Regions from separate parts of the Streptomyces sp. 8N706 genome, predicted to be linked through region 2. Evidence: riboswitches for the same ligand, from Rfam matches in the RefSeq annotation. Region 2 holds a riboswitch; the other holds the start of a gene.
What was found. A riboswitch is a leader RNA that binds a small molecule or an ion and turns the genes downstream of it on or off. The one in region 2 is predicted to bind glycine.
Positions count from the first base shown of each region.

Region 1: linked by a shared signal. The riboswitch ahead of gcvT (glycine cleavage system aminomethyltransferase GcvT) and the one ahead of gcvP (aminomethyl-transferring glycine dehydrogenase) in region 2 are both predicted to bind glycine.

Region 1 covers NZ_JBQQBW010000058.1:10,660-26,047, forward strand. Annotated here, with positions in the region: gene ACTWQE_RS21195 (TetR/AcrR family transcriptional regulator) at 1-153, opposite strand, end outside; gene ACTWQE_RS21200 (MFS transporter) at 184-1,329, opposite strand; partial or broken gene ACTWQE_RS21205 (DNA-binding protein) at 1,628-1,942, opposite strand; gene ACTWQE_RS21210 (L-serine ammonia-lyase) at 2,031-3,413, opposite strand; gene glyA (serine hydroxymethyltransferase) at 3,511-4,776, opposite strand; gene gcvH (glycine cleavage system protein GcvH) at 4,811-5,188, opposite strand; gene gcvT (glycine cleavage system aminomethyltransferase GcvT) at 5,359-6,489, opposite strand; glycine riboswitch at 6,538-6,647, opposite strand; glycine riboswitch at 6,648-6,753, opposite strand; gene ACTWQE_RS21230 (AAA family ATPase) at 6,889-7,584, shown strand; gene ACTWQE_RS21235 (enhanced serine sensitivity protein SseB) at 7,854-8,639, shown strand; gene ACTWQE_RS21240 (enhanced serine sensitivity protein SseB C-terminal domain-containing protein) at 8,775-9,626, shown strand; gene ACTWQE_RS21245 (ABC transporter permease) at 10,339-11,337, shown strand; gene ACTWQE_RS21250 (ABC transporter substrate-binding protein) at 11,394-13,145, shown strand; gene ACTWQE_RS21255 (ABC transporter permease) at 13,285-14,298, shown strand; gene ACTWQE_RS21260 (ABC transporter ATP-binding protein) at 14,367-15,388, shown strand, end outside.
Region 2 covers NZ_JBQQBW010000033.1:47,232-62,619, reverse strand. Annotated here, with positions in the region: gene ACTWQE_RS15155 (bifunctional nuclease family protein) at 1-5, shown strand, start outside; gene ACTWQE_RS15150 (MerR family transcriptional regulator) at 176-787, shown strand; gene ACTWQE_RS15145 (DNA polymerase IV) at 842-2,362, shown strand; gene ACTWQE_RS15140 (PRC-barrel domain-containing protein) at 2,278-2,655, opposite strand; glycine riboswitch at 2,768-2,863, shown strand; gene gcvP (aminomethyl-transferring glycine dehydrogenase) at 3,050-5,935, shown strand; gene ACTWQE_RS15130 (DUF5999 family protein) at 6,051-6,257, opposite strand; gene ACTWQE_RS15125 (hypothetical protein) at 6,755-7,348, opposite strand; gene ACTWQE_RS15120 (glutamate-cysteine ligase family protein) at 7,839-9,341, shown strand; gene ACTWQE_RS15115 (CPBP family intramembrane glutamic endopeptidase) at 9,726-10,529, shown strand; gene ACTWQE_RS15110 (PhzF family phenazine biosynthesis protein) at 10,673-11,494, opposite strand; gene ACTWQE_RS15105 (PadR family transcriptional regulator) at 11,642-12,226, shown strand; gene ACTWQE_RS15100 (glycoside hydrolase family 3 N-terminal domain-containing protein) at 12,387-14,702, shown strand; gene ACTWQE_RS15095 (Clp protease N-terminal domain-containing protein) at 14,933-15,388, shown strand, end outside.

The DNA of each region.
Region 1 (15,388 bases), on a different contig from region 2:
CGCGGCGTGGAGGACCGCGAGCCGGACGCTCTCGCTGCGGTGAGGCCCGGTTCGGCTGACGACTGCGGTCCGTTCGCAGGCCGGTGCTGGCTTCCGCGTGGCGCTGATGGTTCCTTCAACCCTTCGAGTCGTGCGTTTCCGTGATTCTGGCACAGCCGCGCCCACCGCGAACCGGTCGCGCCCTCAGGCGGCCTTTTTGCCGGTGCGGATCAGGCTGAGCAGTACGCCGAGCGCGAGTGCGGCGACCACCGCGCTGAACGTCTCGCCCGCGGGGCGTAGACCGGTCGCGCGGATCAGGACTCCTACGCCGACGGCGGGTACCGCCAGCATCGAGTACAGGATGGCGAAGAAGGTGGAGACCGACGCGCCACGGTGTTGCGGAGCGCTGCGCGTGGTGATGCTGCCGATGCCGTGACCGAGAGCGACACCTGTCGCCAGTCCGTTGACGGCGGCCCCGACGAGCAGGGGCGCGAGGGTGCTGGTCGCCATCGCCGCGGCGATCAGTGCGGCGGCCGCGATCAGCCCCGCGCAGGCTGCGGGCAGGGCGGTGCCGGGCTTGAGGGACCGGACCAGGAGTTGGCCGAAGGCGGTGCACGCGAAGGCGATGAACACCACGAGGCCCGTCAGTGAGTGGCTGGACTCGTGCAGCACGGTGCCAAGGAACAGGCCCGTCACGGCGGTCAGGACGCCGAGTACGGCGAAGCCCGCGCCCGCTGCCATAGCGGAGCGCAGGAAGTCCGATCGGATCTCACCCGGGATGTGCAGCGGCTGGAACTGCAGGGAGAAGCCGGAGCGGTGTGCGGAACTCTCCCCGTCGGCCATCACGCCGAGCATGCCGACAGCGGCGAGGGCGAGCATGACGACCCAGGGTGTACGCAGCGGGGACGGCGCGACATCGGCGAGGATGCCCGCCAGCAGCGTGCCGCAGGCGAGGCCGCCCATGTTCGCAAACAGGGCTATGGTGGCCGGCTTGACTCGGCTGTGCTGCCCGAGACGCTCGGCGAGCGAGGCGGTGGCGGCACCGGTCACCAGGGCCGCCGATAAGCCGGAGACGACCCGGGCGACGAGCATCGCCGCGAGGTTCTCGGTGAACACGAAGATGATCGCGGCGCACACGGACAGCCCGGTCGCGGCGAGGAGGATGGGGCGGCGACCCACCTGGTCCGAGAGCCGCCCGAAGAGCAGCAGCCCCAGGACTACTCCCAGCGCGTAGACGGCGAAGACCACGGTGACGGTGAACGGCGTGAAGCCGAACGTCTCACCGTAGAGCGGGTAGAGAGGGGTGGGCGCCGTGGTGCCTGCCATGGTGATCCAGAAGGCGAAGGCCACGCTGAACACGGCAAGGCCGCTGCCGCGGGCCTTTGCCGGCGGGCCGGTCAAGTCGCCGGCGCTGACGGTCGAGTTCCCCACTGCAGTGGCCTCTCGTGAGCGGTTGTGGGTCCAAGGACGCAGCACAAGACAAGACTGAGCGTTGCGTCTACTCAAGAGACTAGACTAGCCGTCTCGTCTATTCAATGAGTGGTGCGGGCAGTGGCGTCGTCCTCGACGCCAAACTCCTGGCAAGCCCTCGTTGGCGGGCGCATTCGGTGTGGGCAGCGAGCCCTGCCATCGTCGCTGAGCGGAGCGCTCAGACCTTGGTGACCTCGATGGCGGGCCCGCACAGCAGGGTGATGTCCTCGGGGTCGGACGTGAGGACGGTGACGGGGCCTGGCGCGGTGCGTGCGACGGCGGCGAGGACGGCGTCGGTCGCGTACGTGTGGCTGTGGAGCTGCTGGCTGCGCAGCAGCGCGGCGGCCTGGTCCACCACGCTCTTCGTGACGTCATGGACGTCGATGCGGGAGAGCACCCACCGGATGCGGGAGGGATGAACGCGCTCGTCGTCGGCCTCGAGGGTGGTCATCGCGGTCGTGGCCACCCGCGTGCGCTCCTCCAGAGCAGCCTGTCCGCATGGGCGCCGCCTGCCGGTCGGCGAACCGGCCGGCCGGAGGCGCCTGACAGCGCTGAAAGAGACAAAACAGCAGGCCTACCCATCAGCACTCGATGACGTTCACCGCGAGTCCGCCCCGCGCCGTCTCCTTGTACTTGACCTTCATGTCGGCGCCGGTCTCCTTCATGGTCTTGATGACCTTGTCGAGGGAGACGTGGTGGCGTCCGTCGCCGCGCAGGGCCATGCGGGCCGCGGTGACGGCCTTGACCGCCGCCATGCCGTTGCGCTCGATGCACGGGATCTGGACCAGGCCGCCCACCGGGTCGCACGTCAGGCCGAGGTTGTGCTCCATACCGATCTCGGCCGCGTTCTCGACCTGCTCCGCGCTGCCGCCCAGGACCTCCGCCAGGCCGCCCGCCGCCATCGAGCAGGCCGAGCCGACCTCGCCCTGGCAGCCGACCTCGGCGCCGGAGATGGAGGCGTTCTCCTTGAAGAGCATGCCGATGGCGCCCGCGGCGAGGAGGAAGCGGATCACGCCCTCCTCGTCGGCGCCCGGTACGAAGTCGGCGTAGTAGTGCAGCACAGCGGGGATGATTCCGGCCGCGCCGTTGGTGGGGGCGGTGACGACCCGGCCGCCCGCCGCGTTCTCCTCGTTGACCGCCATCGCGTACAGGGTGGTCCACTCCATCGCGCGGGCCGCCCGGTCGCCCTCGGCGCGCAGTTGGCGGGCGGAGTTCGCGGCGCGGCGGCGGACCTTCAGACCGCCCGGGAGGAGGCCCTCGCGCGACAGACCCCGGGAGACGCACTCCCGCATGACGCGCCAGATCTCCAGCAGGCCCGTACGGATCTCGTCCTCGGTGCGCCACGCCTTCTCGTTCTCCAGCATGAGCGCCGAGATGGACAGGCCCGTCTCCCGGGAGAGCCGCAGCAACTCGTCGCCCGTACGGAAGGAGTACGTCAGCACCGTGTCGTCGAGCTTGATCCGGTCCTCGCCGACCGCGTCCTCGTCCACCACGAAGCCGCCGCCGACCGAGTAGTACGTCTTCTCCAGCAGCGGCGTCCCCGACGCGTCGTAGGCGAAGAGCGTCATGCCGTTGGCGTGGTACGGCAGGGAGCGCCGGCGGTGCAGGACCAGCTGGGCCGGCTCGTCGAAGTCGATCTCGTGGGCCTGTCCGATCTCCGCTCCGAGCAGCCGCAGCCGTCCGGTCCGGCGGATCCGCTCGACCTCGTCGTCGGCGGTCCCGACGTCGACCGTACGGGGGGAGTGGCCCTCCAGGCCGAGCAGGACGGCCTTGGGAGTGCCGTGGCCGTGGCCCGTCGCGCCGAGCGAGCCGAACAGCTCCGCCCGTACCGATGCCGTCTGCGCGAGGAGCCCGTCCCGCTTCAGACGGCCCGCGAAGATCCGCGCCGCGCGCATGGGCCCGACCGTGTGGGAGCTCGACGGCCCGATGCCGATGGAGAAGAGGTCGAAGACGGAGATGGCCACGGTGGCGGACTCCCTTGTCTGCTCGTGGGTGGTACGCGGGCGGCGGCGGGCGGGGCACGGCATCCGTCCGATGCCGGTACTCCCGCCCGCCGTCCGGCTACTTCGTCAGGCCGGGGTACAGCGGGTGCTTCTCGGCCAGGGCCGTCACCCGCTCCTTCAGCGCCTGTGCGTCGTAGGCGGGCTTCAGCGCCTCGGCGATGATGTCCGCGACCTCGGTGAAGTCCGCCTCCCCGAAGCCGCGGGTGGCCAGCGCCGGGGTGCCGATCCGCAGGCCCGAGGTGACCATCGGGGGCCGCGGGTCGTTCGGGATGGCGTTGCGGTTGACCGTGATGCCGACCTCGTGGAGGCGGTCCTCGGCCTGCTGCCCGTCCAGCTCGGAGTTACGCAGGTCCACCAGGACCAGATGCACATCCGTGCCGCCGGACAGCACGGAGACACCGGCCTCGGTGACGTCGGAGCGGGTCAGGCGCTCGGCGAGGATCCGCGCGCCCTCCAGGGTGCGGTGCTGGCGCTCCTTGAACTCCTCCGAGGCCGCCACCTTGAAGGCCACGGCCTTCGCCGCGATGACGTGCTCCAGCGGGCCGCCCTGCTGGCCGGGGAAGACCGCGGAGTTGATCTTCTTCGCCAGTTCGGCGGTGGAGAGGATGACACCGCCGCGGGGGCCGCCGAGGGTCTTGTGGGTGGTGGTGGTGACGACATGGGCGTGCGGCACCGGGCTCGGGTGCAGGCCCGCGGCCACCAGGCCCGCGAAGTGCGCCATGTCGACCATGAGGTACGCGCCGACCTCGTCGGCGATCCTCCGGAACGCCGCGAAGTCCAGCTGGCGGGGGTAGGCGGACCAGCCCGCGATGATCAGCTTCGGCCGGTGCTCCTTGGCCAGGCGCTCGACCTCGTCCATGTCGACCTGGTTGGTCTTCTCGTCCACGTGGTACGCGGCGACGGTGTAGAGCTTGCCGGAGAAGTTGATCTTCATGCCGTGGGTCAGGTGCCCCCCGTGGGCGAGGTTCAGACCCAGGATGGTGTCACCGGGGGAGAGCAGGGCGAACATCGCGGCGGCGTTCGCCTGCGCTCCGGAGTGCGGCTGGACGTTGGCGTGCTCGGCCCCGAACAGCGCCTTGATCCGGTCGATCGCCAGCTGCTCCACGACGTCGACGTGCTCACAGCCGCCGTAGTAGCGGCGGCCGGGGTACCCCTCGGCGTACTTGTTGGTGAGCACCGAGCCCTGCGCCTCGAGGACGGCGGCCGGAGCGAAGTTCTCCGAGGCGATCATCTCGAGGGTGGACTGCTGGCGGTGCAGCTCGGCGTCGACGGCCGCGGCGACGTCCGGGTCGAGCTCGTGCAGGGACTGGTTGAGAAGCGACATCAGGATCCCATTCAGGTGGGGCGCGGGGCGGGGGTCAGTTGCCGGTGAAGGCGGTGTACTCGTCGGCGGACAGCAGGTCCGACGGCTCGTCGCTGACCCTCACCTTGAACAGCCAGCCGCCCTCGAAGGGGGCGGAATTCACCAGCGCGGGGTCGTCCACGACGTCCTGGTTCACCTCGGTGACCTCGCCGGACACCGGGGCGTACAGGTCGCTGACGGACTTGGTCGACTCCAGCTCGCCACAGGGCTCGCCCGCGGTGACGGCGTCGCCGACCTCCGGGAGCTGGACGTAGACGACATCACCGAGCGCGTCGGCGGCGTGCGCGGTGATGCCCACGGTCGACACACCGTCCTCGGCGGCGGTGAGCCACTCGTGCTCCTTGCTGTAGCGCAGCTGCTGGGGGTTGCTCATGACCTGATTCTCCTGGATGCGGGGGCGTGCTCGGATACGGGGTCTTGACAGGTGGGACGGGCGTGACGAGAGCAACGTGACAGAAGCGTCCTCCGAGCCCGTCAGCGGTGGCTTCCGGGCGTCGGCGCCGGCCCTTTGGGGAAGTCGGCGCCCAGCCCTGGTGGAAGGTCTCAGCGCCGGCGCTTGTAGAACGGCAGCGCGACGACCTCGTACGGCTCGTGGCTGCCCCGGATGTCGACCGCCACGCCCCCGGTGCCGGGCTCGGCGTGAGCCGCGTCCACATACGCGATGGCGATCGGCCGGCCCAGCGTCGGGGACGGAGCGCCCGAGGTCACCTCGCCGATGACGGTGCCGGAACCGGTGGAGACGACCGGGTATCCGGCGCGCGGGACCCGGCGGCCCTCGGCGACCAGGCCGACCAGCGTGCGCGGCGGGGCCTCCCCGGCCCGCTTCGCGGCGGCCTCCAGGGCCTCGCGCCCGACGAAGCGGCCGTCGTTGGTGGTCTTCTCGAACTTCACGACCCGGCCCAGCCCCGCGTCGAAGGGCGTGGTGGACCGGGTGAGCTCATGCCCGTACAGCGGCATGCCCGCCTCCAGCCGCAGTGTGTCGCGGCAGGACAGTCCGCAGGGGACCAGGCCGGCGTCCCGGCCCGCCTCGGTCAGCGCCTGCCACAGCGTCTCGGCGTCCCCGGGCGCGACGAAGAGCTCGAAGCCGTCCTCGCCGGTGTAACCGGTACGGGCGATCAGCGCGGGCACACCGGCGACGGTCCCGGGCAGACCCGCGTAGTACTTCAGCCCGTCCAGGTCGGCGTCGGTCAGCGACGCGAGAATGCCGGGGGACTCCGGACCCTGGACGGCGAGCAGCGCGTACGCCTCCCGGTCGTCGCGGACGGCCGCGTCGAAGCCCCCGGCACGCTCGGTGAGCGCGTCCAGGACGACCTGCGCGTTGGAGGCGTTGGCCACCACCATGAACTCTTCGTCGGCGAGCCGGTAGACGATCAGGTCGTCGAGGATGCCGCCCTCGGCGTCGCAGATCATGGTGTAGCGGGCGCGGCCGGGGGCGAGCGCGGAGAGATGGCCGACGAGCGCGTAGTCGAGCAGCTCACCGGCCTGGGGGCCGGTCAGGGTGATCTCGCCCATGTGGGAGAGGTCGAAGAGGCCGGCGCGGGTGCGGACCGCCAGATGCTCCTCGCGCTCACTGCCGTAGCGCAGCGGCATGTCCCAGCCGGCGAAGTCGGTCATGGTCGCCCCGAGCCTGCGATGCAGCGCGTCGAGGGAGGTACGGCGTGGGGAATCGGTCATCTTCAGGCTCCCGGGCAGGGGTGGTGAGGCTCTGTCGACATGAACACAGCCTCCCCATCTGTCATCGGAACCTGAGAGGTTCGCCACGACCCCGCAGAGGGGTTACGGCTTGCACCTTGGGTGGAGCCGCACCGCGGCGGCCCGCTTTTCAGATGTGCCTCGCCCGCGCGGTACGGGGCCTGAGAGATTCAAGGGAGGACTTGCTCCTTCGGCGCCCCGGCGCCCGGCTCACTGCCGGTCCGGGGACTCTCCCGCGCGGGTTACAAGCGGCCGGTATGGAGTTTGCGGGGCACATCATTGCATGGCTGTGACACATTCGGGCCGTTCAGGTGAGGGTGACGCGGTTGTATGGCATTACCTTTTCTTGAAACTGCCGCAGTGACCGGACCTAGGAGGACGATCACGGTGCAGAGGCACGGAGCGTGTGCGACAACAGGGGCCGCCGGGTTCGGCGCCGTCCCCCCGCAGGCGGCGCCGCCCACGTCGGCGGTCGTCAGGCCGGGGCGGCGCGGGCCGACCACGGATCTGCGGGGCCGGCGGGTGAGCGAGCTGCGCTACCCGGCCGGTGACGTGGTCGTCGTCTCCGGGCTCCCGGGGAGCGGCAAGAGCACCTTGATCAAACGGGCGGCCGCCGCGCTGGACCGCCGCGGAGGGGCCGTACGCCGGATCGACTCGCAGGATACCCGGGACCGCTGGGAGCACCGGGCGCCGACGCTGCTGCCGTACGCCCTCTACCGCCCCCTGGTCCGCCTGGCCCACTACGCCGGGCTGCGCCGGGCGCTGCGCTCCGGCGACAGCGTCGTGGTGCACGACTGCGGCAGTCTCGCGTGGGTGCGCCGCTGGCTGGCGCGCGACGCCCGCCGCCGGGGGCGGTCCCTGCATCTGGCACTGCTGGATGTACCGCCGGAGACCGCCCTGGAGGGCCAGGCGTCGCGCGGACGGGGCGTCTCCGGGTACGCCTTCGGGCGGCACCGGCGTGCGGTGGGGCGGCTCGTCGGGGACATGGAGAGCGGACAACCGCCGCGCGGCTGTGCCTCAGCCGTGCTGCTGGACCGCGGTACGGCGAGTGCCCTGAGCGGTATCGCCTTCGAGTGAGCGCGCGGACCCCGCCGCTGCCGGATCCCGCCGTACGGAAGGACCGCGGGCCGAGCCGTGCGGACGGACGGCGCCGTGCGGACGGGCAGCGGTACCGGGCGTACGGAGGAATCAGGCGGGAGGATACGGAGTCCGGCCCCGTTGATTTGCCCACTACGTCCGGAGTGCGCGGGGCCGTGTCACAGATTCGGGACGCCCCGGGGAGCAGCGGGACAGCCAGCCGTTAAGGTGCGTGTGCAGTTCGGACGAGACGGGGTTGGTGGGGCCCGATGAGCATGACGGAGCAGCACGGCTATTCCATGCCTGCCGGCGGGATTCCCCCGGCCGGTTTCCCGGGCAATGAACTCGAGGAGGTGCTCGCCGCCTCGCTCGGTGTCCCCGGCGCCGGAGCCCGGCTGGTCGAGGTGCTCGGCCGCAGTCATGTCTGGGTGCCGCTGCCGAACGGCGGCAGCCGTGAGAGCCGGGACCTGGACCTGCCGACCATGGAGATCGAAGGCGCCGCGTACGTCCCGGTCTTCAGCTCCGAGCAGCAGTTCCTCCAGGTCGTCGGCTCCCATATGTCCTTCACCATCGCGCCCGCCCGTGAGTTCGCCCGCGGACTGCCGCCGCAGCTGGGTATCGCCGTCAATCCCGGTGGCGCGGTCGGCGTCCCGCTGCCGCCGCCCGCGGTCGCCGAGCTGTGCCGGGCGGGCCGCACCGAGCTCGACGGCCCCACCAGCGGCGGCCGGGTGCGGATGTTCGAACCGGACTGGCAGGCCGAACCCGTCGACTTCCTCGCCGCCGCCGCCGGGGAGTTCGCCGTCACCGGGCTGGTCCGCACCGCCCGCCGCGCCCTCGCCAGCGTCGAGGGCGACGCCCCCGCGCTCTTCGTCGGTGTCGAACTCATCCGCTGTGAACCCGAGGACCGGGCCGCGGTGATGGAGGCGCTCGGACGCGCGCTCGGCGCGGTCCCGGTGCCCTGGCCCGTACAACTGGTACTGCTGGACATCGCGCAGGATCCGGTCGGCTACTGGATGCTGGAGCGGGTGCGCCCGTTCCACACCGCGGACCGCTGAGCACGACCCGCACGTACCGCCGGTAGCACACCAAGACCGGCGACGAGGGACTCGTAAGCTGGTTGCATGACCGGGCGGGGTGCACCGATGTGCCCTGAAAAGGTGCCGAAAGGCCGGAAGAAGGGGCGGAGTCAGGTGAGCGCGGGAGCCAGCGCAGCGGCGGCCGGGGCCGTCGAGGAGACGCTGCGGCAGGTGACACCCGGGCGGTACGACGCCTACGAGGCGCTGCTGCACGCCCTCGCCGAGGGCCGCATCTGGATGCTGCTCTGGCACGGCCGACCGGGAGCACCGGACGCCCAGTACGGGAACATGGAGGTCGACGGCCTGGGCTACGCACCCTGCGTCACCTCCGCCCAGGAGCTCGCCGCCAGTGGCTGGAACCGCGCGCACGAAGTCGTCACCGGCTGGGACGTCGCCACCGCCCTCTACCCCGACCGCTGGGGCCTCTGGCTGAACCCGCACGCCCCGGGCGGCGGCGTCGGCATCCCCTGGGCCGATCTGCGCCGCATCGCCGGAGGCCTGGACCGGCTGCCCGCGGGGCCCCTGCGGCTCTCCGAACCGACCATCGAGATCCCCCAGTTCTACGCCCTGCTGACGCAGAACGCCCATCGCACCCCCGCCGTCCGGGCGTTGCGCCGTGCGTGGGTGCAACCGGCCCTGGGAGCGCCGTATCTCGCCATCGGCCTGGATCTGTACGACACGAGCCCGCAGGCCGTGGATTCGGTGCGGGTGATGATGCAGCAGTCGATCGGAGCGGTCCCGGACGGGCTGCCGGTGTCGACGGTGGCGATGTCCGACGACTACGACCCCGTGGCCCTGTGGCTGCGGGCGAACGCGCGCCCCTTCTTCGACCGTGACGGGTACGGCGCGGGTGCGCCGCCGGCGCCCGCGGCCCCCGCCCCGGGGTACGGCTACCCCCTACCCCGTTCCGCCGGGGCTCCCGCCTCCCCGGGCTGGCAGCCGGGTACGGCTCCGCGCGCGTACTGACCCGGCCTCAGGGCGGGGCGATAAGCCTCGTACTGCCTCGTACTGCCTTGTACTGCCTCGTGGTGCCCGGACTCTCCGGAGGAGAACGGGGTGCGGCCCGGGCTTCCGGACGGAGGGAAGGCCGCGCACCGACCCCGGACTTCCGGGCCGGAAAGCCGCGTTCCGGCCCGGGCCTCGGGACGGAGGGAAGGCCGCGTACTCACCCCGGACTTCCGGGCCGCAAAGCCGCGTTCCGGCCCGGATCCCCCGACCGAACGCGCTGACCGTACCCGTGGCAGTCCTGGGAAACGCGTTCCGGCATATGGACGCGGTTGCGCAAACACATGGCCGTCGGGGGCGAGCGCCCCCTCCTCTTTGCCAAATCCTGGAATTCCGGACCGTTTTGTCCTCCTCTTCCCGGCCGGGCACGGCGGACCGCCGATCCGCTCAGCCGCAGCGGCTGTCCGTATAACGGAAGACCCCAGGCTGCATCACAGTTGCGCATCCATTCCCGGGGAGGTCTGGCGGGTGATCGCAAACGCGATGAAGACTCACGTTCGCCGGGCCGTTGCTCTCCTGCGGTCTACGCGCGATGTGCGGAGGCCGGCGGGAGGTGCGACGTCCGCACTTCACGAACCAGAACCACCAGTTACGACGCACCAGTGATGTGAACAGGCCGCTACAGCGGCACGCGTGGGCCGGCCACCGCCGGTCGAGAGGGGTCAAACGCACCGTGACCGCACCGATCGAGACCACCGGGGCGGAAGCCGAGGCACAGCCCGAGGCTGTCCTCACCGGGGTCAAGAAGAGCCAGATCCAGGGCCGTTCGCTCGGTCAGATCGCCTGGATGCGCTTCAAGCGGGACAAGGTGGCGGTCGCCGGCGGCATCGTGGTGCTGCTCCTGGTCCTTCTCGCCGTGCTGTCCAAGCCGATTCAGTCGATCTTCGGGCTGGACCCGAACGAGCTCCACCAGGACCTCGTCGACCCGCAGCTCCTCGCCCCCAAGGGCGGGTGGGGCGGTATGAGTTGGGACCACCCGCTCGGTGTGGAGCCCGGCCTCGGCCGGGACCTGCTCGCCCGCATCATCGAGGGCTCCTGGGTGTCGCTGCTGGTCGCCGCGGGCGCCACGCTGCTCTCCGTTGCGATCGGGACGGTCCTGGGTGTGATCGCCGGTTACTACGGTGGCTGGGTCGACAGCGTGATCAGCCGGATGATGGACACCTTCCTGGCCTTCCCGCTGCTGCTCTTCGCGATCTCCATCTCCGCGGCGCTGCAGGACGGTGCCTTCGGACTGGAGGGCCTGCCGCTGCGCATCAGCGTGCTGATCTTCGTGATCGGATTCTTCAACTGGCCCTACATGGGCCGGATCGTGCGCGCACAGACCCTCAGCCTGCGGGAGCGGGAGTTCGTGGAGGCGTCGCGGAGCCTCGGGGCCCGCGGTCCGTTCATCCTCTTCCGGGAGCTGCTCCCCAACCTGGTGGCGCCGATCCTCGTCTACTCGACGCTGCTGATCCCGACCAACATCCTGTTCGAGGCCGCGCTGAGCTTCCTCGGTGTCGGTATCGCGCCTCCGCAGGCCTCGTGGGGCGGCATGCTCACCAGTGCGGTGGACCTGTACGAGGTCGATCTGCAGTACATGATCGTGCCCGGCATGGCGATCTTCGTCACCGTGCTGGCATTCAACCTGCTGGGTGACGGGCTGCGAGACGCCCTCGACCCTCGCAGCAAGTAACGACGGCCGACCTGCGTACCGCGCCGTACCAATCGATTGAGGGGGCTTTCCTCAGGATGAAGACCAAGAAAGCGACAGCTGTCCTGGCGACAGCCATCGTGCTGGCGCTCAGCGCGTCCGCTTGCGGCGGCTCGAAGGACGGTGACGGCAAGGGCGGGAACGCCTCGGCGGACGCCGCGCTCGACTCCATCGTCAACGAGTCGGACAAGAAGGGCGGCTCGGTCACCTTCGAGCACTCGGATGTGCCGGACTCGCTGGACCCGGGCAACACCTACTACGGCTGGGTCCAGAACTTCTCCCGGCTCTACGGGCGCAGCCTCACCAGCTTCAAGCCGGCCGCGGGCAAGGAGGGACTGGAGGTCGTCCCGGACCTGGCCGAGTCCCTCGGCAAGCCGAGTGCGGACGCCAAGACCTGGACGTACAAGCTCCGCAAGGGCGTGAAGTTCGAGGACGGCACCCCGGTGACGTCCAAGGACGTGAAGTACGCGATCGAGCGCAGCAACTTCGCCCCGGAGGCGCTGTCGCACGGCCCGACCTACTTCAAGGCGTATCTCGAGGGCGGCGACAAGTACAAGGGTCCCTACAAGGACAAGTCGAAGGAGGGGATCAAGTCCATTGAGACCCCCGACGACAGCACGATCGTGTTCAAGCTGAGCAAGCCGTTCGCGGACTTCGACTACCTGGCGACCTTCTCCCAGACGGCCCCCGTGCCGCAGGCGAAGGACAAGGGCGCGGAGTATGTGAAGCACATCGTGTCCTCGGGGCCGTACAAGTTCCAGTCCTACAACGAGGGCCGGAGCGCGACCCTGGTACGCAACCCGGAGTGGGACGCGAAGACGGACCCGGTCCGCAAGGCGCTCGCGGACAAGATCACCATCAAGTTCAAGGTCAACCCGACCACGGTCGACCAGCACCTGATGAGCGATGACATCACGGTGGACGCCGCCGGTACCGGTCTGCAGACCAAGACCCAGCCGAAGGTCCTGTCGAAGCCCAGCGAGAAGAAGAACACCGACAACCCGTACGCCGGTGCCACCTCGTACATGGCGATGTCGACCAAGGTGAAGCCGTTCGACAACGCCGAGTGCCGCAAGGCCGTCCAGTACGGCATCGACAAGGCCTCGGTGCAGCAGGCGCTCGGCGGCGACGCCAAGGGCGATGTGGCCTCCACGCTGCTCCCGCCGTCGGTCAACGGCTACAGCAAGTTCGACCTCTACAAGACCCCGGGCAACAAGGGTGACGTGGCCAAGGCCAAGGAGCACCTGAAGAAGTGCGGTAAGCCGAACGGCTTCAACACCACCCTGACGGCGCGCTCCGACCGCCCCGACGAGGTCCAGATGGCCACCGCCGTCCAGGCTTCGCTCAAGAAGATCGGTGTCACCGCCAAGATCCAGCAGTTCCCCTCGGGCAAGTACTTCGCCAACTTCGCCGGTGTGCCGAGCTATGTGCACGAGCACAAGATCGGGCTGATGATGATGGCGTGGGGCGCCGACTGGCCGACCGGCTTCGGCTTCCTGGACCAGATCGTCAACGGCTCGGCCATCAAGCCGTCGGGTGGCAACAACCTGATGGAGCTGGACGACCCGAAGATCAACAAGGCGCTGGCCGACGGTATCGCCGAGACCGACGACGCCAAGCGCACCAAGGCGTGGGGCGAGGTCGACAAGATGGTCATGGAGAACGCGTCGGCCGTGCCGCTGATCTACCGCAAGAACCTGCTGTACCGCCCGGAGTCCGCGACCAACGTCACGGTCACCCAGGCGTACCTCGGGATGTACGACTACCTGCTGATCGGCTCCGCCAAGTAGGCGCGACTCATCCGTAAACGGCTGGTACATCCCCGGGGGGCAACCCCCGAACCCCTGTAATCCTGAAAGGCAGGTGAAGGCACCGGTGTCCGCCGGGCCGGGAAGATCCCCGGTCCGGCGGACCCGGCGCCGCTCGGCTGTGGCTGCGTACATCATCCGACGCGTGTTCGCCGCGGTGCTGCTGCTGCTGGTGGTCAGCGCAGTCACCTTCGCGATCTTCTTCCTCGTCCCCAGACTAGGCGGACAGACGGTCGACCAACTCGCCACCCAGTACGTCGGCAAGGACGCCAACCCCGAGTCCATCGCGGCGGTCAAGAAGAACCTCGGCCTGGACCAGCCGATCGTTCTGCAGTACTGGGACTTCATCAAGGCGATCGTCTCCGGGGCGACCTACCACTTCGGTCCCGAGGCGTCGGTGTGCCACGCCCCGTGCTTCGGTTACTCCTTCAAGGACCATGTCGAGGTCTGGCCCGAGCTCACCGAGCGTATTCCGATCACCTTCTCGCTGGCCATCGGTGCCGCCGTGATCTGGCTGATCTCCGGTGTGGCCATCGGTGTGCTCTCGGCGCTCCGGAAGGGCTCGTTCTTCGACCGGCTGGCGATGACGGTGGCCCTGGCGGGCGTCTCGCTCCCGATCTTCTTCACGGGCATGCTCGGCCTCGCGGTCTTCACCGTGCAGGTGCCTCTCTGGGAGGACGGCATCAACTACGTGCCGTTCTCCGAGAGTCCGGCGGAGTGGGCCTGGAACCTGCTCATCCCCTGGTGCTCGCTGGCGTTCCTCTACTCCGCTCTCTACGCCCGGCTCACCCGCGCGGGCATGCTCGAGACCATGGGCGAGGACTACATCCGCACCGCGCGGGCCAAGGGCATCAAGGAATCCAAGGTCGTCGCCAAGCACGGCCTGCGGGCCGCCCTCACCCCCATCGTCACCATCTTCGGTATGGACTTCGGTCTCCTCCTCGGCGGCGCGGTCATCACCGAACAGGTCTTCTCCTTCCAGGGCATGGGCGCCTACGCCGTCCAGGCCGTCAAGGACGCCGACCTGCCGATCGTCATGGGCGTGACGTTGGTCGCCGCCTTCTTCATCGTCTTCTGCAATCTGCTGGTGGACCTGGTGTACGCCGCCATCGACCCCAGGGTGAGGTACTCGTGAGCGAGCTCGACAAGAAGCAGCAGCCGGCCGAGGCGGCGTCGTCCGACGCCCCGGCTCCGGCCGCGGCCGTGAGCGAGCCGGTGGCCGACCGGCCCGTCCCCTCCTCCGAGGCCTTTCTCTCCGTCCGTGACCTGCGCATCCACTTCGACACCGACGACGGCCTGGTGAAGTCCGTCGACGGCGTCAGCTTCGATGTGCACCGCGGCAAGACCCTGGGCATCGTCGGTGAGTCGGGTTCGGGGAAGTCCGTCACCTCGCTCGGGGTGATGGGCCTGCACCGCTCGGCACGGGCGAGGATCTCCGGCGAGGTGTGGCTGGACGGCGAGGAGCTGGTCGCCGCCGACCCGGACCACGTACGGCGGCTGCGCGGCCGGAAGATGGCGATGATCTTCCAGGACCCGCTGACCGCCCTGCATCCGTACTACACGATCGGCGCGCAGATCACCGAGGCGTACCGGGTGCACCACAAGGCCGACAGGAAGACCGCCAAGAGGCGTGCCGTCGAGATGCTCGACCGGGTCGGCATCCCCGAGCCGTCGAAGCGGGTCAACGACTACCCGCACCAGTTCTCCGGCGGTATGCGCCAGCGCGCGATGATCGCGATGGCGCTGGTCAACAACCCCGAGCTGCTGATCGCGGACGAGCCGACGACGGCCCTGGACGTCACCGTCCAGGCGCAGATCCTCGACCTCATCCGCGACCTGCAGAAGGAGTTCGGCTCCGCGGTCGTCATCATCACCCACGACCTGGGGGTGGTGGCCGAGCTCGCCGACGACATCATGGTGATGTACGGCGGCCGCTGTGTGGAGCGCGGTTCGGCCGAGAAGGTCTTCACCGGGCCGCAGCATCCGTACACCTGGGGCCTGCTGGGCTCGATGCCGCGGATCGACCGCGAGCAGACCGACCGGCTGATCCCGGTCAAGGGCACCCCGCCGAGCCTGATCAACGTGCCGGACGGCTGTGCCTTCCACCCCCGCTGCCCGTACGCCGACGTCCCCAAGGACAACCTCACCCGCACCCAGGTGCCCGTACTGCGCGAGGTCGGCAGCGGGCACTTCTCCGCCTGTCATATGACGCAGGAGGAACGGAC
Region 2 (15,388 bases):
AATGAGCCGGCTGCGCGGCGGGCGCTTCCGGCCAACCGGCTAGCCTTTCCCCGGAGGGGGCACGATAAACCACCCTCAGGGTGATTATCACTCGGCGTGCCGAGTGTGGCGATCGTTGACGCACCCCGGGTGACTGCCTACCGTCGAGAAGGCAGGTCAAGGACGGAGGGTCGGCGTGAGAAGCACCGGCAGCGGTACAGCGGCGGGCGGTCCATTTCCGCTCCACGGGGGTGCGGCAGCCCCCGCCCCCGGGCACACCGCCGCGGCACCGGCCGAGGCACCCCGCGAACCGTCCGAGGGGATCGGCTACCGCGGGCCCACCGCCTGCGCGGCGGCCGGCATCACCTACCGCCAACTGGACTACTGGGCACGCACCGGGCTGGTGGAGCCGAGCGTGCGGCCCGCGTACGGCTCCGGTACGCAGCGGCTCTACAGCTTCCGGGACGTCGTCGTTCTGAAGATCGTGAAGCGCTTCCTGGACACCGGCGTCTCCCTGCAGAACATCCGTGCCGCGGTCCAGCACCTGCGTGCCCGCGAGCGCGCCGACCTCGCCCAGATGACGCTGATGAGCGATGGCGCGACGGTCTACGAGTGCTCCTCCCCGGACGACGTCGTGAGCCTCCTCCAGGGCGGTCAGGGCATCTTCGGCATCGCCGTCGGCGTGGTGTGGCGGGATGTGGAGAACGCCCTGTCCCAGCTGCACGGGGAGCGGGTCGAGACCGGTGAGACGCTGATCGGGCACAACCCCGCGGACGAACTCGCCCGCCGCCGCAATCGCGCCGTCTGAACCCGCCACGCCGCCCCGGGGCGAATGTCAGTGCCATAGGGCAGCATCGGTGGTGTGAGAGGCGCACCGACCATCCTCCATCTCGACATGGATGCCTTCTACGCTGCCGTGGAGCAGGCCTCCAAGCCGAGCCTGCGCGGCAAGCCGGTGGTCGTCGGAGGACTCGGTCCGCGCGGGGTCGTGGCCACGGCGTCGTACGAGGCGCGGGTCTTCGGGGTGCACTCGGCCATGGCCATGGGACAGGCCCGCAGGCTGTGCCCCAACGCCGCCTATCTCGCCCCCCGATTCGGGCTGTACCGCCGGGTCAGCGACGCGGTCATGGAGCTGCTGCACGGGCTCTCGCCGCTCGTCGAGCCGCTGAGCCTGGACGAGGCGTTCGTGGACCTGGAGGCGGGCGGGCAGGCGGCCTCGGCCGCCGAGGCCCGTGCGGTCGCGGAGCGGCTGCGGGCCGAGATCCGGGCGGTGACCGGGCTCAGCGGTTCGGTGGGTCTGGCCGGGTCCAAGATGGTGGCCAAGATCGCCTCGGAGGAGGCCAAGCCGGACGGTCTTGTGCTGATCACGCCGGGCAGCGAGCGCGAGATGCTGGCTCCGATGACGGTCCGCACACTTCCCGGTGTCGGGCCCGCCACCGCCGAGCATCTGCGCCGGGCCGGCATCCACACCGTCGGCGAGATCGTGGAGGCGGGCGAGGACGAACTCGTACGGCTGCTGGGCAAGGCGCACGGCAGCTCGCTGCACTCGATGGCGAGCGGCCGCGACGACCGACCCGTGGTCGCGGAGCGGGACGCCAAGTCGGTCTCGGTGGAGGACACCTTCGATGTCGATCTGCACGACCGGGCACAGGTGCGGGCGCAGGTCGGGCGGCTGGCGGACCGCTGTGTGCAGCGTCTGCGCTCCGCCGGGCGCTCCGGACGCACGGTGGTCCTCAAGGTCCGTCGGTACGACTTCTCCACCCTGACCCGCTCCGAGACCCTCCGGGGGCCCACCGACGAACCGGCGGTCATCCGGGAGGCGGCGGGGCGCCTCCTCGAGTCCGTGGACACCACGGGCGGTGTGCGGCTGCTGGGTGTCGGGGTGACGGGGCTGGCGGACTTCACCCAGGAGGACCTCTTCGCGCAGGCGGCAACGGCGCAGGCGGCGACCGGGCGGCCGGCGACCGGGCAGGCTTCGTCCGCGGAGGCGGCAGCGGCTGCGGAGAGCGTTCTGGGGGGCCCTGAGCCGGACGAGGGCGCTCATCATCCCGCGCCGCCCCCTCCGCCGGGCGCGGAGGAAGCCGCGCCGGAGCAGGCTCGCCGATGGGTGCCGGGCCATGACGTACGCCACGCGGAGCTCGGCAGCGGCTGGGTGCAGGGCAGCGGGGTCGGGCGGGTCACCGTACGGTTCGAGCAGCCGTGGTCGGCGCCCGGACGGGTGCGCACCTTCCCCGTGGACGACCCCGCCCTGGAGCCGTCCGAGCCCTTGCCCCTGGTGCCGGACCCGGCGCGGGACGATCAGTCGTCGTTGCCCGCGATACGCCCGAAGTCCTGGTCATCGGAGCCCGGCTCGTCGCCCGGGGCCGTCGCGTCCAGACCGTAGTGGTGGTAGAGCTGCAACTCCTGCTCCGGGGAGAGGTGCCGGCCCACCCCGAAATCAGGGGCATCCTTGATCAGTGCCCGGCGGTACGGAACGCGCAGGGTGTCGTCGATGACCTCGCTGGGCTCCAGGGGCACGAAGGCGTCGCGGCCGAACAGGCCGGTGCGCACCGCCGCCCACTCCGGACGGCCCGTCGCGTCGTCCAGATACACCTCGTCCACGGTGCCGATCTTCGCACCGTCGAGGTCGAAAGCCTTGCGGCCGATCAGGCTCCGCGGATCGATATCGGTCTGCACGATTCCTCCAACTGCTCGCGGATCCCCTGGAGACAACGAAAGGCCACATCGTGCCCCCCGGCCACTCGAACGACCTGGGCGGAGGTCCACTGGTACGCTGGCAAACGGCTGCAGACCCCGTGCGGGAGAGTCCTCCACCAGCAATCGGAGGCGCCGAAGGAGCAAATCCTCCCCGGAATCTCTCAGGCACCCGTACCGCACGGACGAGGTCACTCTGGAAAGCAGGGCGGGCATCGGCCGTGTATGCGCCGGAACCCCTCCTCACCGACGGTGAAAGCCGGGCCGCCCCGTGCGGGCCGGTGAAGCTCTCAGGTCGAGATGACAGAGGGGGAGGCCATCCGGGTACCCGCCGTGGTGCCCCTCGCAGGTCGCGTCGACCAGGAGGCCTCCGCAGATGACCGCCAACCGCATCCCACTCTCCGAGCTGGAGCGTGGCATTCCGTTCGAGCAGCGCCATATCGGTCCCAACGGCGAGGCGCAGGCGAAGATGCTCGCCCATGTGGGCTACGGCTCACTCGACGAGCTCACGGCCGCCGCCGTGCCCGATGTGATCAAGAGCGCCGAGGCCCTCGATCTGCCGCGGGCGCGCACCGAGGCGGAGGTCCTCGCCGAGCTGCGCGGCCTGGCGGACCGCAATCAGGTGCTGACGCCGATGATCGGACTCGGCTACTACGGCACCTTCACCCCGCCGGTGATCCTTCGCAATGTCATGGAGAACCCCGCCTGGTACACGGCTTACACGCCGTACCAGCCGGAGATCTCCCAGGGCCGCCTCGAGGCGCTGCTGAACTTCCAGACGGTCGTCGCCGACCTCACCGGCCTGCCCACCTCGGGCGCCTCGCTCCTCGACGAGGGCACGGCCGCCGCCGAGGCGATGGCGCTCTCCCGCCGCGTCGGCAAGGTCAAGGAGGGGGTCTTCCTGATCGACGCCGACTGTCTGCCCCAGACCATCGCGGTCATCGAGACCCGCGCCGAACCGGCCGGTGTGGAGGTCGTCGTCGCCGATCTCTCCGACGGCGTTCCGGCGGACGTCGCCGAGCGCGGGGTATTCGGTGTGCTGCTGCAGTACCCGGGCGCCTCCGGCCGGGTCAGGGACCTCCGACCGGTGATCGAGCGGGCACACGAACTGGGGGCGATCGTCACCGTCGCCGCTGACCTCCTCGCCCTCACCCTGCTCACCTCGCCCGGCGACCTCGGCGCGGACATCGCCGTCGGCAGCAGCCAGCGCTTCGGCGTGCCCATGGGCTTCGGCGGCCCGCACGCCGGCTTCATGGCCGTACGCGAGAAGTTCGCCCGCAACCTGCCGGGCCGGCTCGTCGGCGTCTCCGTGGACGCCGACGGCAACAAGGCGTACCGGCTGGCTCTCCAGACCCGTGAGCAGCACATCCGTCGTGAGAAGGCCACGAGCAACATCTGCACCGCGCAGGTCCTGCTCGCCGTGATGGCGGGCATGTACGCCGTCCACCACGGCCCGGACGGGCTCGCGGACATCGCCCGGCGCACCCACCGCTACACCGTGCTCCTCGCCGAAGGCCTGCGGGCCGGAGGCGTCGAGATCGTGCACAGCGCGTACTTCGACACGCTGACCGCGCGTGTCCCCGGGCGTGCCGCCGAGATCGTGGCCGCCGCCCGCGAGGCCGGGGTCAACCTGCGCCAGGTCGACGCCGATCTGGTCGGCATCGCCTGTGACGAGACCACCGGCCGTGACCAGCTGGCCGCCGTGTGGGGCGCCTTCGGTGTCGCGGCGGACGTGGAGGAGCTGGACGCCGTCGTGCAGGAGACGCTGCCGGGCGCCCTGCTGCGCCACGACGACTACCTCACCCACCCGGTCTTCCACCAGCACCGCTCCGAGACGGCGATGCTGCGCTATCTGCGCCGCCTCTCCGACCGTGACTACGCGCTGGACCGCGGCATGATCCCGCTCGGCTCCTGCACGATGAAGCTCAACGCGACCGCGGAGATGGAACCGGTCACCTGGCCGCAGTTCGCGGCGCTCCACCCGTTCGCGCCCGTCGAGCAGGCCGAGGGCTACCTCACCCTCATCCACGAGCTCGAGGAGCACCTCGCCGAGGTCACCGGCTACGACACCGTTTCCCTCCAGCCGAACGCGGGCTCACAGGGCGAGCTGGCCGGACTGCTGGCCGTACGGGCGTACCACCGGGCCAACGGTGACACGCAGCGCACCGTCTGCCTCATCCCCTCCTCCGCGCACGGCACCAACGCCGCCAGCGCCGTGATGGCAGGGATGAAGGTGGTGGTGGTCAAGACCCGCGAGGACGGGGACGTCGACGTCGAGGACCTGCACGCCAAGATCGAGAAGCATGGCCACGAGCTGGCCGTACTGATGGTCACCTACCCCTCCACGCACGGCGTGTTCGAGGAGCACATCACCGACGTCTGCGCGGCCGTGCACGACGCGGGCGGCCAGGTGTACGTGGACGGCGCCAACCTCAACGCGCTGGTGGGACTGGCCAAGCCGGGCCGGTTCGGCTCGGACGTCTCGCATCTGAACCTGCACAAGACCTTCTGCATCCCGCACGGCGGTGGCGGCCCCGGCGTCGGCCCCGTCGCCGTGCGGGCGCATCTCGCGCCGTACCTGCCGAACCACCCGCTCCAGCCGGCCGCCGGTCCGGAGACGGGTGTGGGCCCGATTTCCGCCGCTCCGTGGGGATCCGCGGGCATCCTGCCGATCTCCTGGGCGTACGTCCGGCTGATGGGCGCCGAGGGGCTGCGGAGGGCCACCCAGATGGCCGTTCTCGGCGCCAACTACATCGCCAAGCGCCTCGAGCCGCACTACCCGGTGCTCTACACCGGCCCGAACGGGCTGGTCGCCCATGAGTGCATCGTCGACCTGCGTCCGCTCACCAAGGCGACGGGGGTGAGCGTCGACGATGTCGCCAAGCGGCTGATCGACTACGGGTTCCACGCTCCGACGATGTCGTTCCCGGTGGCCGGGACGCTGATGATCGAGCCGACGGAGAGCGAGGACCTCACCGAGCTGGACCGCTTCTGCGAGGCGATGATCGCGATACGGGCCGAGATCGATCGGGTCGGCTCGGGGGAGTGGCCCGCGGATGACAACCCGCTGCGCAACGCCCCGCACACCGCGGCCGCGCTGAGTGACGGGTGGGAGCGTCCGTACAGCCGTGAGACGGCGGTCTTCCCGGCCGGAGTCCCGGCGGCGGACAAGTACTGGCCGCCGGTGCGGCGGATCGACGGGGCCTTCGGCGACCGTAATCTGGTCTGCTCATGCCCGCCGGTGGAGGAGTACGACGACTGACGCGGCCGTCCTTGCGCGGACTACGTCGGGGCCGGTTCGGCGGACTGCGCCGGGCCGGCCCCGTCGTGTTCCCGGTGGTCGTGCCGTTCCCCGGTGGTGCGTGGCGTGCCGCGGGTCAGGCGGCGGTCACCACCCGCTCGCTGCCGAGCGGTCGGTGCGGGTTGATGATCTTGCCATCCGGCAGCAGCTCCCCGGTGTCCTCGAAGAGCAGGACGCCGTTGCACAGCAGGCTCCAGCCCTGCTCCGGGTGGTGCGCCACGGGATGGGCGGCCTCCCGGTCGGCGGAGTCGGCGGTCGGGCAGGGAGGCTGGTGCTGGCACATGGTCGGGTTCTTTCGCTGCGGTGTGGTCGATGCCCTGGGGCTCGATGGGTTCATGGTGCCGTCCCCCGTATCGGTCGGTCGTCCCAGTGTTGCCCCACGGACGGGATTCCGCAGGGATTTCCCAGGAGCTGTCCTTACTGCTTGATGACGCATCACCCGCGCGGACGGTTCAGCACAAGGGGGCAGTCACTTCGGGTGGTTGCGGATAGCCGGTCCGAGCTAGTTGTACCGCGTCGGCCAAGGTGCACCCCGCTGGCTGCCCTGGCACGGCCTTCCCCCAGCCGCGTTGCCGATCGGCCGAGCACACGCCCTCCCTGCCTTCGGTGTGGGACCCCAGAGGCCGGTCCGGCGCCTTGCGGCCGGCCGCGTCAGGTCACCTCGCTACCGGGCGCACCGCGGCTGACGGGCACTGGTCCGCACGGGTGGGGACCGGCGGCAGCACTGCGCCCCGCGGCCGCCGGGCCGCGGGGCGCACCATGCCGTGCGTCGGTGAGAAGTCAGGCCGGGGACGCCATGCCCATCAACGGGGGCGGTGCGAGCCGGAGGGTCAGCACGGGCAGCAGGTCGGCGACCCGGTGCGTCCGGTGCGCCGCGATGCCGGGCGGCGCCGGGGCGAGCGGCACCAGAAGATCGCTCGGCGCGGGCCGGCCCTTGGTGGGGTCAGCGGCCGCGTCCCCGTGCAGCCACAGCGTGAGCATGTAGAGCTCGGGTACGGACAGCAGCCGGGGCTGGTACGGCGCCGTCAAGGCCTCCGCCTGCCGTAGCGCCAGTTCCGTGGAGGCGACGTAGGGCCCCTCGAAGAAGTGTGAGAACGCCCAGCCGTCCGGGGTGAGCATGGTCTCGGCCGCCGCCACCGCCCGGTCGCCGCTGCGGATCAGGAAGCGCCAGCCCGTGAGCCGGGTGCGCGGGGTGCCGCCCCGGGTGGTGACGCGGTCCAGGACATGGACGGGCAGCGGGAGGTCGGGACTGAGCGGGCCGGGCAGGGTCCGCAGGGCGGGAGTACGCGGATCGCGGACGGCGGTGGGGGAACCGAGGGCCGCGAGGGCGCTGCGCAGGGCGGGCTTGGGTGCCGGGGGGACATGCAGCGGCATGGTGGGTCGCCTCTCACTTCGGAGACACGTGGAGCGGGGCAGATGCGGACGGCGGTGTCAGCAAGCGAGGTCAGAGGGGGCCGGAGAACTCGAATACCGGCGGCGCACACTCTCTGCCTCGTTCGCAAAGTTTATACGACATGTGTTCACGTGGTGTTTCGTCTAGCTGACGCGGGTATTGCGGGCAAGGTCGTAATCGGTCTTTACTGCGAGTGGGTTACACCCATTCTGTCCGCCTGGCCCGGTCCGCTGCCTTGTGTTATGCCCCGAGAACGGTAGGCCGATTCCCGTCGGCGTTTTTCACGACAGCAATGCGCCGGGCCCGGGACGCCACGCTATGCCGATGGAATGTGCCGCACGGAGTGTAGGGAGCAGCTTACTGGGCATGCGGTGTCCGCCGGGCGTTATCGATCACATTGCCTGGGCATCATCGACCGTGACACCGGCGGCTCCTGCGCCGCGGGCGACCCACTCGAGGAGGGACGCTTCGATGGGGGAGAAGGTCGAGGCAGGCGGGTTCGACCTGTCCGATCGGCAGCACTACCGCCGTAAGTTGCAGCAGTGCCTCGAGGCGCTGGAGCGGCTGCTGAAGGAGCGACGGTTCGACCGGCCGAAGAATTTGATGGGCCTGGAGATCGAGCTGAATCTCGCGGGTGACGACGGGATGCCGCGGATGATGAATGCAGAAGTCCTGGAGCGCATCTCCAGCGGAGATTTCCAGACCGAACTGGGGCAGTTCAACCTTGAAGTGAACATCGTGCCGCACCGGCTGTCCGGCCGGGTTCTGGACCAGCTGGCGGAGGAGCTGCGGACGGGCCTCGGGTATGCCGACCGCAAGGCCCGGGAAGTGTCGGCGGAGATCGTGATGATCGGCATCCTGCCCACCCTCGGCGCCGACGACCTCGTGTTCTCGAACCTCTCCGAGGTGGACCGCTACCGGCTGCTCAACGACGAGATCCTGGCCGCCCGCGGTGAGGAGATCGACCTCGACATCGAGGGGGTCGAGCATCTGACGTACAGCAGCCGCTCGATCGCGCCCGAAGCCGCCTGTACGTCCGTGCAGCTCCATCTCCAGGTGACGCCCGGGCGGTTCGCGGCCGTGTGGAACGCCGCGCAGGCGATGGCCGCCGTACAGATCGCCATGGGGGCCAACTCCCCCTTCCTCTTCGGCCGCGAGCTCTGGCGCGAGTCCCGGCCGCCGCTGTTCCAGCAGGCCACCGACACACGCTCACCGGAGATCAGGGCGCAGGGGGTGCGACCGCGCACCTGGTTCGGCGAGCGCTGGATCGACTCCGCGCGGGATCTCTTCGAGGAGAACGTCCGCTACTTCCCATCGCTGCTGCCCATCTGCAGCGAGGACGACCCGCTGCGCGTCCTCGACGAGGGCGGGATCCCGGACCTGCAGGAGCTGGTGCTGCACAACGGCACCGTCTACCGGTGGAACCGGCCCGTCTACGAGGTCGCCGACGGCTCGCCGCATCTGCGGGTGGAGAACCGGGTCCTGCCCGCCGGCCCCACGGTCACCGATGTCATCGCCAACACCGCCTTCTACTACGGGCTGGTGCGGGCCCTGGCCGAGGAGCCCCGGCCCGTCTGGACCCGGCTGTCCTTCGCCGAGGCCTCGGACAACTTCGACACCGCCTGCCGCTACGGCATCGACGCCACCCTGCGCTGGCCGCGGCCCGGGCGCTCCGGGGCCGTGGCCGAGCAGTCGGCCGTACGGCTCGTACGGGAGGAGCTGCTGCCGCTGGCCGCGGCCGGGCTCGACGCCTGGGGTGTCGAACCGGCCGACCGGGACTTCTACCTCGGTGTCATCGAGGAGCGCTGCAGGCGGCGGATGAACGGTGCTTCCTGGCAGGCCGCCACCTTCCACCGCGCCTTGGACCGGGGCCTGGACCGGGAATCCGCGCTGGCCGCGACCACCCGGCGGTACGGCGAACTGATGCGGGGCGGCGATCCGGTGCACACCTGGCCCGTGGCCTTCCCCGGCTGAGCCGCTGCCCCGTCCGGTCCCGCTCCGTCCCCCCCTGTTCTGGACGCTGCCCGGCCTCGACGGGGCCGGCCCCGACGTGCCTCGATCGCACGCAGCCCGGCCCCATCGCACCCGTCCCGTACCGGCCCCCGGCCGTCCCGCCTCCGACGTGCCGTTGGAACCCCCGTGCCCGGTACGGGGGAGCCGTCGGGCAAGCTATGACGTCCAATGGTGATCGCGCCTGTCCGCGGTGGTGCGGAAGTCCGCGGCGGAGAACGGGCAGTGGTCCGCCTCGGGGCGGTGCCGGTTCCACGGCGTGTCGCGCGCGAGCGCGGTGTTCGGCTCCGAGGCGCGGGCGCGGCGCGGGACACGGAACGGGGCGGACTGGTGGAACTGGAGGCAGGTGTGCAGTCGGAGTCGGGCCAGGTGGCCGGTTCTCCTCCCGGAGAGCGGCTGTCGCCGCGGATCGTGCGCAGCGAGATGCTCCTCGTTCTCGCCCTCTCCGTCGGCGCGAGCGCGGTGTCCGCGCTGATCAGCTTTGTCGGTTCGGTCACGAAAGGGGGCGGCCTCAAGAGCCAGGCGGCGACCCTCAACGCCTCCGCGGCTCCCGGCCGTCCATGGCTGGACCTCGCCTGGCAGGTCTTCGACATCGCGACCGCGCTGGTGCCGGTCCTGCTCGTGGCGCATCTGCTGCTCCGGGAAGGCGCGGGCGGTCTGCGCGTCATCGGTCTCGACCGTCGACGGCCCGCCTTCGACCTGGGGGCGGGGGCGGGCATCGCGGCGGCGATCGGGGGCACCGGGCTGTTGTTCTATCTCGCCGTGCGGGCCGCCGGTTTCAATCTCACCGTGGTGCCGGAGTCGCTTCCGGACGTCTGGTGGAAGATTCCGGTCCTGGTCGCCTCCGCTCTCCAGAACGCGCTGCTGGAGGAGGTGATCGTGGTCGGCTATCTGCTGCGCAGGCTCGGGCAGCTGGGGTGGACCCCCGCGGCCTCGCTGGTCGCGAGCTCCGCGCTGCGCGGCACGTATCACCTGTACCAGGGCATCGGCGGGCTCATCGGCAACATGGTCATGGGAGTGGTCTTCGTCCTCCTCTACCGACGGTGGGGGCGGGTGGGGCCGCTGGTGGCCGCGCATGCACTGATCGACACCGTGGCGTTCGTCGGCTACGCGCTGCTGGCGGGCGAGGTGAGCTGGCTGCCCACGGCCTGAGCGAGCCGCCGCGCAGACCCCTGCGGCCGCGCCGGCCCCTATGGGCGCGCCGACTCCTACCGGCTGCGCCGACCCCTTGTGGCCGCTCCGATCCCGTACGGCCGCGCCCACCCCCTGTACGGCCGTTTCGATGTGCGGGTGCGTCAGCCCGTGACGAGCAGGTCGCCGTCGATGACGGTGACGGCGGTGCCGGTCAGCAGGGTGCGGTCGCCCCGCAGCGCGGTGCGGACGAGACCCGTGCGGGCCGAGGCCTGCAGACCGGTCAGGTCGTCGCGGCCGATCCGTGGTGCCCAGAACGGGGCGAGTGCGGTGTGCGCGCTGCCGGTCACCGGGTCCTCATAGATCCCGACCGCCGGGGCGAAGAAGCGTGAGACGAAGTCGTGGCCGAGGGACGGGTCGTCGGCGCGGGCGGTCGCGATGACCCCCCGGTGGCCCAGCCGGGCGACGGCAGTGGCGTCGGGGGCGAGGGAGCGCACGGTCTTCTCGTCGGCCATCTCGACCAGCAGATCGCCGACGACCGGGCCGGTGTCCTGAGCCGAGACGATGTCCGCGCCGAGGGCGGCGACGGCGTCCCGCGGCACATCGACAGGGGTCAGCGGGGCGGTGGGGAAATCCAGAGTGATCGAGCCGTCGTCGGCGGCGGTCGCCGAGAGGACGCCGCCGCGCGTGGCGAAGCGGATGGTCCCGGTGGCCGCTCCGGTGGTGTGGAGGACGTGCGCGGTGGCCAGGGTGGCGTGGCCGCACAGGTCGACCTCGGTGGTGGGGGTGCACCAGCGCAGCGCCCAGTCGGCGTCGCCGCCCTCGGGCAGCGGGTGCGCGAAGGCGGTCTCGGAGAGATTGACCTCGGCGGCGACCCGCTGCAGCCAGTCGTCGTCCGGGAACTCCCCGCGCTCGAGGAGCAGGACGGCGGCCGGGTTCCCGCTGAACGGCCGGTCGGTGAAGGCGTCGACGATACGAATTCTCATGATCACGAGCCTAGGGCGCCGAGGCCGCGGCGGACCATGGCCAATTTCGTACGGGCGGCCCCGGAAGAACGGCCGTCACCCTTGTCGGCGGAACAGTAGCGATATATCGTTGAGGCATCGCGACAGATCATTGAAAGGAGTGTCAGCATGCGTTCCCATGGACACGGACCCTGCGGCCCCGGCCAGCGCGGGCAGGGCGACTTCGACTGGCGGCGCGCCGCGTTCGGACCGTTCGGGCCGCCTTTCGGGGGCCCGCCGTTCGGCGGCCGCGGGCGGGGAGGGCCGCGCGGCAGGGCGCGGCGCGGCGATGTGCGCGCCTCGATCCTCGCGCTGCTCAAGGACCGCCCGATGCATGGCTACGAGATGATCCAGGAGATCGCCGAGCGCAGCGGCGGCGCGTGGAAGCCGAGCCCCGGCTCCGTTTACCCGACGCTGCAGCTGCTCGAGGACGAGGGGCTGATCAGCAGCACCAGCGACGGTGGCAAGAAGCTGTTCGAGCTCACCGGGACGGGGCGTGCCGAGGCGGACGCCGGGCCGGACGCACCCTGGGAGGAGGCCGGGCGCGGCGTCGACTGGGACGCCATGAACGAGATCAGGAAGGCCGGGGGCGGACTGGTCGAGGCCTTCCGGCAGGTCTGGGCGACCGGTACGCCCGACCAGCGCGAGAAGGCCATCGCCGTGGTCAACAAGGCCCGGAAGGAGCTGTATCTGATCCTCGCCGAAGATGAGTGACACGGCGGAACACGGCGGCCCCCGCGGCGGTACGCGGGGGCCGCCGGCGCGTATCCGCACCCGCTCCGGGGGCGTGGGACCGCGGCTTCCGGGCGGCCTTGACGGGCTGTCACGACGTCGGAAGACTCCCTCCGTTCTCCCCACAGGAACGGAGTTCTCCATGCCGCTCTCGTACTGGTCCGCGGCGGTGCCCGCACGTCTGCGGGCCGCCGGTCGCCGCAGCCGCAGTGCAGCGGCGCTCGTGACCGTCACGGCATGCGTGGCCACGCTGGCCTCGGCGCCCGCCGAATCCGATGGTCCGGCGTACCTCGACGCGAGTGCCCCGGTCGCACAGAGGGTCGATGACCTCCTCAGGCGGATGACGCTGGAGGAGAAGGCCGGGCAGATGGACCAGATCGCCGTGGTCCGGATGCAGGGCGACTGCGAGTGGAGCGGCGGCGCGCTCGCCACGAGCTGTATGAAGACGGTCCTCGACGACTACGCGGCCGGCTCCGTAGTCTCCGGCGGCGGAATGGGCCCGCCGCGGAACACCCCGCGCGCATGGGCCGGCATGGTCAACGCCGTGCAGAGGTACGCCGTCGAGAAGACCCGCCTCCACATTCCCGTGCTCTACGGCGTCGACGCCGTGCACGGACACAACAACGTGCTCGGCGCCACGGTCTTCCCCCACCAGATCGGGCTCGGCGCGACCTGGGACCCGGGAATCGTACGAGACTCCGCCGCGGCCACCGCCCGCGCGGTCGCCGCCACCGGCATCGACTGGAACTTCTCACCCGTCGCCGATCTGGCGCGTGACGCGCGCTGGGGCCGCTACTACGAGACATACGGCGAGGACCCGCTGCTCACCGGCGCCCTGGCGGCAGCCGCGACCCGGGGGATCGAGGGCGCGGACGGGGCCAAGGAGGTCGCGGCGAGCGTCAAGCACTTCGGCGGCTACTCCGAGCCCTCCAACGGACACGACCGGGTGCCCGCCGATGTGTCGGTGCGCCATCTCCAGGACACCCTGCTCGCGCCCTACCGCCCCGCCATCGAGGCCGGGGCCCGGACCGTGATGGTCAACTCAGGAGCGGTGAACGGGATTCCCGTGACGTCCTCCCGCTATCTGCTGACCGAGGTCCTGCGCGACCAGTGGGGATTCCGGGGGGTGACGGTCAGCGACTGGGAGGACGTGCGCGCCCTGTGGACCAAGTACAAGATCGCTTCCGACTACCCCGAGGCCATCGCCCTCGCCGTCAACGCGGGCGTCGACATGGCCATGGAGCCGTACCACGCCCGGGAGTTCACCGAGGGCCTGCTCACCGCGGTACGGCGCGGTCTCGTCGGGGAGCGGCGCATCGACCAGGCGGCAGGCCGGATCCTGCGGCTGAAGTTCGAACTCGGCCTCTTCGAGAAGCCGTATGCCGACGCGGACGAGGCCGATGCCGCCGTCCTGGGCGCCGACAAGGACCTGGCCCGTCGCGCGGCCACCGCATCGCAGGTCCTGCTGCGCAATGAGGGCGGGGTGCTGCCGGTCCCCGCGTCCGCGCGGAAGATCGTGGTCGCCGGGGCGTACGCGGACGACATCGACAGCCAGTCAGGCGGCTGGACCGTCGGCTGGCAGCGGGTGCCGGAGGGCGTCGACCTCCCCGGTACCACCGTCCTCGAGGGCATCAGGGCGGCCGCGCCGGACCGTACGGACGTCGTGTCCGCGCGGTCGGCCAAGGATGCCGTACGGCAGGCGAAGGGCGCCGATCTCACGGTGGTCGTGGTCGGTGAGAAGGCCGCGGCGGAGGGCGGGGCCGACACACCCCGGCCGGAGTTGTCCGCCGGACAGCAGTCGCTGGTGAAGTCGCTCAAGTCGAGCGGACGGCCGGTCGTGGTCGTGGTGATCGCCGGGCGTCCCCTCGCCCTGGGCGACGCGGCCGGCACGGACGGGCTGCTGATGTCCTGGCTGCCCGGCTCCGAGGGCGGCCATGCCGTGGCGGATGTGCTGTTCGGCTCGGCCGATCCGAGCGGACGGCTGCCGGTCTCCTGGCCGAAGCGCATCGGCAACGAGCCGATGTCCTACCAGCAGCTGCCGGGCACCAACGCCGGCGCGGAGTCGGCGTACGATCCCGCCTACGGCTTCGGGGCCGGGCTCTCCTACACCCGTTTCGCCTTCGACTCGCTCGGCGTGGCGAAGGACGCGGTGGCGCCCGGCGAGCCGGTGCGGCTACGGGTGAAGGTGTCCAACACCGGGCGGCGGGAGGGGGACCTGGTGGTGCCGGTGTATGTGTCGCGCCCGTCGAGCGACGTCCTGGCCCCGCCCCGCAGGCTCACCGCCTTCACCAGGGTCCATCTCAGGCCGGGGCAGTCGAGGACCGTGGCGCTGACCGTCCCGGCCCGGGTGCTCGCCGTCACGCCGGGCGACATCGACGGCGCGGGGGCGCCCCGGGTCGAACGCGGCACGTACACCTTCACGGCCGGCGGGCGGAAAGCTGGCCTGACGGTGCGCTGACGCCGCGGGCCCTCTGCCGGCGCGTACGGCAATTCAAGGCTGACGACACATCAGTTCTGGAGGCGGGTGTGCGCGCCGGGCCCGGTCCCGTGCGGCCGTCGCACGTTCGGGTGTACGGCGCCCGCGCGTGCTCCTCCCGAAGGATGAGAAGCCGGTCATCCCCGCGCAACCGTGGTGGGACACGCAAATGGTGCCTACCGGGGATGCCTGTGCTGCCGGGTACTGCTGGGATGGGAGATGTGCAAAACGGTACGCCGCAGTCCGGTTCCATCGGACCGATTCGCCCCGCGTCCGGCCTCCAGCTCGGTGTCGTGCTGGCGTCGGTGGCCAGCGGCGCCCGCCGGCGCGCCGTACGCGACGGCGACAGCCAGGTCGACACGGCCCATCTGCTGCACACCCTCCTCGAATCCGACCCCGACGTCCGGGCAGCCCTCGATGGGGGGCCGCCGCAGGTCGCACGGCTCCTCGGCTACCTGGTCCAGCGCAGCATCGGCTACGGGCTCCGGTGGCGGGGCTCCATCGAGGACTCCGGTGCCGTACCGGTCGGGAAGGAGCCCCGCAGCCCGGGTTGGTCCCCGGCCGCGATGACGGCCATGGAGGGTGCACGGGCACGCGCTCGCGCCCGTGGTGGCGAGGTCGCCGAGGGACTGGACCTGCTCGGCGCGCTGGCCGCCGACCGGGACTGC